3 regions of the Streptomyces sp. NPDC020597 genome follow, and region 3 is predicted to be linked to each of the others. Evidence: riboswitches for the same ligand, from Rfam matches in the RefSeq annotation. Region 3 holds a riboswitch; each other region holds the start of a gene.
What was found. Region 3 has a riboswitch for thiamine pyrophosphate ahead of ACH4ZA_RS21405 (thiamine ABC transporter substrate binding subunit). Riboswitches for the same ligand answer to the same signal wherever they lie in the genome.
Positions count from the first base shown of each region.

Region 1 (2,256 bases), on a different contig from region 3:
CCAGCGGCCGGTCGGCGGCCTCGACGACGGTCACCGCGCAGCCGGCCTCGCGCGCGGCCGTGGCGAACTCGGCGCCGATCCAGCCGGCGCCGACGACCACGATGTCGTGCCGGCGGGCGAGGACGGGTCGCAGGCGCTCGGCGTCGTCCAGGGTGCGCAGCAGGTGCACGCCGGGCACGCCCTCGGAGCCCGGCAGCCGGACGGGCTCCGCCCCGGTGGCGAGGACGAGGACGTCGTAGGGGACGGGCCCGCGCTCGGTGTCCAGCTCATGGTCGGCGGGACGCAGGCCGAGGACCTCGCGGCCGAGCTCAAGCCGGATGCCGAGGCCCTCGAAGTCGACGTCGAAGGCGGAGTTCGCGGCCTTGCCGAGCAGCACGGCCTTGGACAGCGGGGGCCGGTCGTAGGGCTGGTGGGGTTCCGCGCCGATCAGGGTGACGGCTCCGTCGAAGCCCTGCTCGCGCAGGGCGACCGCGGTCTGCACCCCGGCCATGCCCGCGCCGGCGACGACCACGCGCCGCGCCCCGGACCGGTCCTCTTCCTGCCTCTGCTCGCTCACCTGATCACCATAGACACCTGACGTTTCGTCAGTCAGCCGCCCTGCTCGGTGACCTGCTCCACACCGCGCGCGGCACCCGGTGCGTCGCGCGGGGATTCCTCCCCTTCGTCCGGGATCTGCTCCACGACGCTGACGCCGTGGCCCGCCCGGGACTCCCACTCCCAGGCCTCCTCGAGGCGGACCCGGCCGTCGGGCAACTCCAGGACCGTCGACACGCAGTGACCCGAGGAGGTCGTCCCGTCGTGTCCCAGCTGGACGTACCGGAAGTCGAGCCGGTCCCCCTCGCGGGTCCCCACGAGGCGCCCGCGCACGACGTCGCCGCCCGCGTATTCGGCCCAGACCGCCCCGTCCCGCTCGTGGTAGGCGAAGCGGGTGCGCAGGCCGACCTGCCCGCGGGCCTGGTCGGCCACGGGGGCGAGGACGAGGCCGTCGAGCGAGCGTGCCATGGGCGGGGGCTCCCTTACTGAGGCGTGTCACGTCGGGCTAGGGTGGCCAACGTAGAGCACTCGCGGGAGCCCGGACGCACCGGGCTGAGAGGGAGGCTGGCGGCCTCCGACCGTACGAACCTGATCCGGGTCATGCCGGCGAAGGGAGGGGCTGGACGCCCATGTCGTCTCCACGCACGTCAGACGTCCTCGTCATCGGGGGCGGGATCATCGGGCTGGTCACCGCCTGGCGGGCCGCACAGCGCGGCCTCGCCACGGCGGTGGCGGACCCGGAGCCGGGCGGCGGGGCCGCCCAGGTGGCCGCCGGGATGCTGGCGGCCGTCACGGAACTGCACTACGGCGAGCAGACCCTGCTCGGCCTGAACCTCGCGTCGGCCCGCCGCTATCCGGACTTCGCGGCCGAGCTGACGGAGCTGACCGGGCTCGACGTCGGCTACCGGCACTGCGGCACGCTCGCGGTCGCGCTGGACTCCGACGACCGCACCCACCTGCGCGAACTGCACGCCCTGCAGCGGCAGTCGGGGCTGGAGTCGCAGTGGCTGTCCGGGCGTGAGTGCCGGCGTCTGGAGCCGATGCTCGCGCCGGGGGTGCGCGGCGGACTGCGGGCGGACGGCGACCACCAGGTCGATCCGCGGCGGCTGGCCGCAGCCCTGACGGCGGCCTGCGAGCGGGCGGGCGTCGTGTTCCACCGCACGTGGGCGGAGCGGCTGACGGTCGCGGGCGACCGGGCGACGGGGGCCGTCCTGCGGGACGGCACGACGGCGGCGGCCGAACAGACGGTGCTCGCGGGCGGCAGTCTGAGCGGGCGGCTCGCGGGCGTCCCGCAGGACGTGCTGCCCGCCGTACGGCCCGTGAAGGGACAGGTCCTGCGGCTGACCGTGCCGGCCCGGTGCGCGCCGTTCCTGAACCGGACCGTGCGGGCCGTGGTCCGCGGCAGCCACGTCTACCTGGTCCCCCGGGACAACGGCGAACTGGTGGTGGGCGCGACCAGCGAGGAGCTCGGCTGGGACACGACCGTGACGGCGGGGGGCGTGTACGAGCTGCTGCGCGACGCCCACGAACTGGTCCCCGGCATCACCGAGCTGCCGCTCACCGAGACGCGCGCGGGCCTGCGTCCGGGTTCCCTGGACAACGCGCCGCTGCTCGGGCCGACGGAGCTGCCCGGGCTGCTGCTGGCCACCGGGCACTACCGCAACGGCGTGCTGCTGACGCCGGTGACCGGTGACGCGATGGCGGAGGTCCTGGTCACCGGGG
Region 1 covers NZ_JBIRUL010000006.1:213,688-215,943, reverse strand. Annotated here, with positions in the region: gene ACH4ZA_RS13465 (NAD(P)/FAD-dependent oxidoreductase) at 1-556, opposite strand, end outside; partial or broken gene ACH4ZA_RS13460 (hypothetical protein) at 670-1,002, opposite strand; TPP riboswitch at 1,055-1,166, shown strand; gene thiO (glycine oxidase ThiO) at 1,164-2,256, shown strand, end outside.
Region 1: it holds a riboswitch for thiamine pyrophosphate, as region 3 does, so the genes downstream of both, thiO (glycine oxidase ThiO) here and ACH4ZA_RS21405 (thiamine ABC transporter substrate binding subunit) in region 3, are expected to answer to the same signal.

Region 2 (2,256 bases), on a different contig from region 3:
CGGACGCCCGCGTGGACCGTCATGTAGTCCACGCCCTGCTCGGCCTGTTCGATGACCGTGTCCTTGTAGATCTCCCAGGTCAGCTCCTCGGCGCGCCCGTCGACCTTCTCCAGTGCCTGGTACAGCGGCACCGTGCCGATGGGGACCGGGGAGTTGCGCAGCACCCACTCGCGCGTGGTGTGGATGTTGCGCCCGGTGGACAGGTCCATGACCGTGTCGGCGCCCCAGCGGGTCGCCCAGGTCATCTTCTCGACCTCCTCCTCGATGGAGGACGTCACCGCCGAGTTGCCGATGTTGGCGTTGACCTTCACCAGGAACCGCTTGCCGATGATCATCGGCTCGATCTCCGGGTGGTTGACGTTGGCCGGCAGTACGGCCCGGCCTGCGGCTATCTCGTCGCGCACCACCTCGGGAGCGACGTTCTCCCGGATGGCCACGAACTCCATCTCGGGCGTGATCTCCCCCCGGCGCGCGTACGCGAGCTGAGTGACGGCCTTGCCGTCCCGGCCACGGCGAGGCAGACGCGGCCGGCCCGGGAAGACCGCGTCGAGGTTGCGCAGACCTCCGCGCGGCGAGGTGTGCTTGATGCCGTCGTCCTCCGGACGGACGGGACGGCCCGAGTACTCCTCCGTGTCACCACGAGCGATGATCCAGTTCTCGCGCAGCGGGAGCAGTCCCCTGCGCACATCCGTCTCGACGGCCGGATCGGTGTACGGGCCGGAGGTGTCGTACAGCGTGACCGACCGGCCGTTGGTGAGGTGCACTTGTCGGACCGGCACCCGGAGGTCGGGGCGATCGCCCTCGACATACCCCTTGTGCCAGCCGATGGACCTCCCGTCCTCCACAGCGTTGACGTCGACCGCGTTCTCGCTGGTGACGTCCTGCGTGGAGGCAGGCGTGCGTGCGTCCTTGTTGGTCATGAGACCTACTCCCTACGCCGGCATTACCCGGTAACAGGTTCGGCGGTCGACGCAGCGGCTACCGTCTCCCGACGCTCATGGGAAACATCACTCGATTCGAGAGACGTTCCACGTGAAACATCGCGAAGACGGAGGTCAGCGTCCTCTCAGCCCGGTGCTCCGAGCTCCCGCGTGTGCAAAAGGTGGCTCCACGCTAGCGGCTCATGTGGCGCGGTGAACAGTGGGCCTCTTTCGTTCTTGCGATGATCGGGCGGTGACGACACACCAGCCCCCGTACCCGCCGTCTGAGCCGCCCCGCCGGCCTGCCGCCGGAAACGGTCCCGGCAATGGCCCGGGCGCCGGTGCCGGCAACGGCTTCGAACAAGGCCTCGGGCGCGGGCCCGGAGGGGACCGCGATGTCGACGACAGCGGTGTCGACCGCGGTCGCCTGGACGAGCGCCCCCACGGCTCCGGTCCTGATCGGCCGCCGGGATACGCCGGCGGTCCGAGGGGGCTGGGCGGTCTGCGTCGCCAGAGTCGTGGTGCGGTTCCGGACGGCGGCCAGGACCGAGGCGCCGGCGATGCTCCTGCTCAGGGTTACGGGCACGCCCCTTCGGCGCGCGGCAATCCGCCTGGGCAGCCGCCCGGGTACGGGCAGAGTCAGAGCCCCGGCAACGACCGGCACCCGTTCGCCGATGCACCTCGTCACGGCGGCTGGGGGAACGGCCCCGGCGAGGGACACGACGTCGGCCACGGGCACCGGCCCGACGACACTCAGGGGCACAGCCGAGGCGACACCCAAGGGCACAACCGCAGCGGCGTCCAAGGGCAAAGCCGGGGCGGCGCTCAGGGGCCCGGCCACGCCGAGGCCCAAGGGCCGGGCCACGGTCACGGCCTTGCCTCCCGCCACGGTCACGACGCCGACCACGCTCACGATGCCGCTGGTCCCGGTTCCGCCGGCGACGGCAGCGGGGGAAGCAGCGGGCAGGGGAGCGGCGGACACGGGCCTGGATCCGGGCACACGCACGGTCACAGTCACAGCCACGGTCCGGCCGCGCCCGTCTCCCAGCATCTGCGCAAGGTCATCGCGGCCATCCTGATCCCCTTCGGCGCCGCGGTGCTGGTGGGCCTCGTGGTGCTGTGGCCCGGCGGGGCCCCCGCGCACGAGCGCACCGGCGTCGGCTTCGACCGGCAGACGCAGCAGGCCACGGTCACCAAGGTGCTGCGCGTGAGCTGCGCGTCGGTGAACGCCTCCGGTGACACCCCCACCGGGGACACCTCCACGGCCGAGGGATCCTCCGCCCAGCAGCAGGCGAGCGGCACGTGCAAGAAGGCCACGATCCGGGTGGACACCGGC
Region 2 covers NZ_JBIRUL010000004.1:272,778-275,033, reverse strand. Annotated here, with positions in the region: gene thiC (phosphomethylpyrimidine synthase ThiC) at 1-920, opposite strand, end outside; TPP riboswitch at 913-1,101, opposite strand; gene ACH4ZA_RS09830 (YibE/F family protein) at 2,017-2,256, shown strand, end outside.
Region 2: it holds a riboswitch for thiamine pyrophosphate, as region 3 does, so the genes downstream of both, thiC (phosphomethylpyrimidine synthase ThiC) here and ACH4ZA_RS21405 (thiamine ABC transporter substrate binding subunit) in region 3, are expected to answer to the same signal.

Region 3 (2,256 bases):
GAGCGGAAGGAGGTCGTGGCGGAGGTCGGGGAGAAGCCGTTTCGTGCCAAGCAGCTCTCGCAGCACTACTTCGCGCGCTACGCGCACGACCCGGCGGAGTGGACCGACATCCCCGCCGGTTCCCGCGAGAAGCTGCGTGAGGCGCTGCTGCCGGACCTGATGTCGGTCGTGCGGCATCTGTCGACGGACCAGGGGACCACGCGCAAGACGCTGTGGCGGCTGTTCGACGGCACGCTCGTGGAGTCGGTGCTGATGCGGTACCCGGACCGGGTGACCATGTGCATCAGCTCGCAGGCGGGGTGCGGGATGAACTGTCCGTTCTGCGCGACCGGGCAGGCGGGCCTCGACCGGAACCTGTCCACCGCCGAGATCGTGCACCAGATCGTCGACGGGATGCGGGCGCTGCGGGACGGCGAGGTCCCCGGCGGGCCGGCGCGGCTGTCGAACATCGTGTTCATGGGGATGGGCGAGCCGCTCGCCAACTACAAGCGGGTCGTGGGGGCCGTGCGCGCCCTCACCGACCCGGCGCCCGACGGGCTCGGGCTGTCGCAGCGGGGCATCACCGTGTCGACGGTCGGGCTGGTGCCGGCCATCCACCGGTTCGCCGACGAGGGCTTCAAGTGCCGGCTCGCGATCTCCCTGCACGCCCCCGACGACGAGCTGCGCGACACGCTCGTCCCCGTGAACACGCGGTGGAAGGTGCGCGAGGTGCTGGACGCCGGGTTCGAGTACACCGAGCGGTCGGGCCGCCGGCTGTCCATCGAGTACGCGCTGATCCGCGACATCAACGACCAGGCCTGGCGTGGTGACCGGCTCGGCCGGCTGCTGCGCGGCAAGCCCGTGCACGTCAACCTGATCCCGCTGAACCCGACCCCGGGCTCGAAGTGGACGGCCTCCCGGCCCGAGGACGAGAAGGCGTTCGTCGAGGCGATCGCCTCGCACGGGGTGCCGGTCACCGTCCGCGACACCCGTGGCCAGGAGATCGACGGAGCCTGTGGTCAGCTCGCGGCCACCGAGAGGTAATCTGGCCACATCACGTCATCAGATTCGGACATCTTCATATTCCGACAGGGGAGCGCCACAGCGCTGAGAGTGCGGCAACCGGGCCGCAGACCCTCTGAACCTCGCCCAGGTCATTCTGGGTAGGAAGTTCGGTCATCACTCGAGCTGTTGCGCCCTGCCCGGGGTCCCGCGCGGATCCCGGGCAGGGCCGCGTCTCTTCCTGGTCCGTCCCAGGAGGAAATCCAGTGCAGAACAAGACCTTCGTCGCCGCGGCCGTCGGGCTCGGCCTGGTCGCCCTCACCGCCTGCGGGTCGTCGGGGGACGGGAAGGGCGAGACGGACTCCAAGACCGTCACCCTGGTCAGCCACAACTCGTGGGCCGTCTCCAAGAACGTGCTCGCGGACTTCGAGAAGCAGTCCGGCTACCGGGTGAAGGTCCTCAAGGACGGCGACGCCGGGCAGGCCGTCAACAAGGCGATCCTCACCAAGGACCACCCGCAGGGCGACGTCTTCTTCGGCATCGACAACACCCTTCTCTCCCGCGGCCTCGACAACGGGCTGTTCCAGCCGTACGAGGCGAAGGGGCTGGACCAGGTCGGCGCGCAGTACCAGCTGGACGCCGGCAAGCACCGCGTGACGCCCATCGACTTCGGCGACATCTGCGTCAACTACGACAAGGCGTACTTCACCGAGCACGAGCTGGCCCCGCCGGCCACCTTCGACGACCTGGTCAAGCCCGTGTACAAGGACCTCCTCGTCACCGAGAACGCCTCCACCTCCTCGCCCGGTCTCGGCTTCGTGCTCGGCACCGCCGCGCAGTACGGCGACACGGGCTGGGAGGGCTACTGGAAGAAGCTCAAGGCGAACGGCGTGAAGGTCGTCGACAGCTGGGACCAGGCCTACACCGAGGAGTTCTCCGGGTCCGCCGGCGGCAAGAAGGCCAAGGGCGACCGTCCGCTCGTCGTCTCCTACGCCTCCTCGCCGCCCGCCGAGGTGGTCTTCGGCGACCCCAAGCCGGCCACCGCGCCCACCGGCGTCGCGACCGGCACCTGCTTCCGGCAGGTCGAGTTCGCCGGGCTGCTGAGCAACGCGGCGAACGCCAAGGGCGGCAAGGCGCTGATCGACTTCCTGATCGGCAAGGAGTTCCAGCAGGACATGCCGCTGAACATGTTCGTCTACCCGGTGGTGAAGGGCGCGGCCGTGCCCGCCGAGTTCACGAAGTACGGGCCCGCCGCCGAGCACCCCGAGACCATGG
Region 3 covers NZ_JBIRUL010000011.1:212,324-214,579, forward strand. Annotated here, with positions in the region: gene rlmN (23S rRNA (adenine(2503)-C(2))-methyltransferase RlmN) at 1-1,023, shown strand, start outside; TPP riboswitch at 1,060-1,167, shown strand; gene ACH4ZA_RS21405 (thiamine ABC transporter substrate binding subunit) at 1,248-2,256, shown strand, end outside.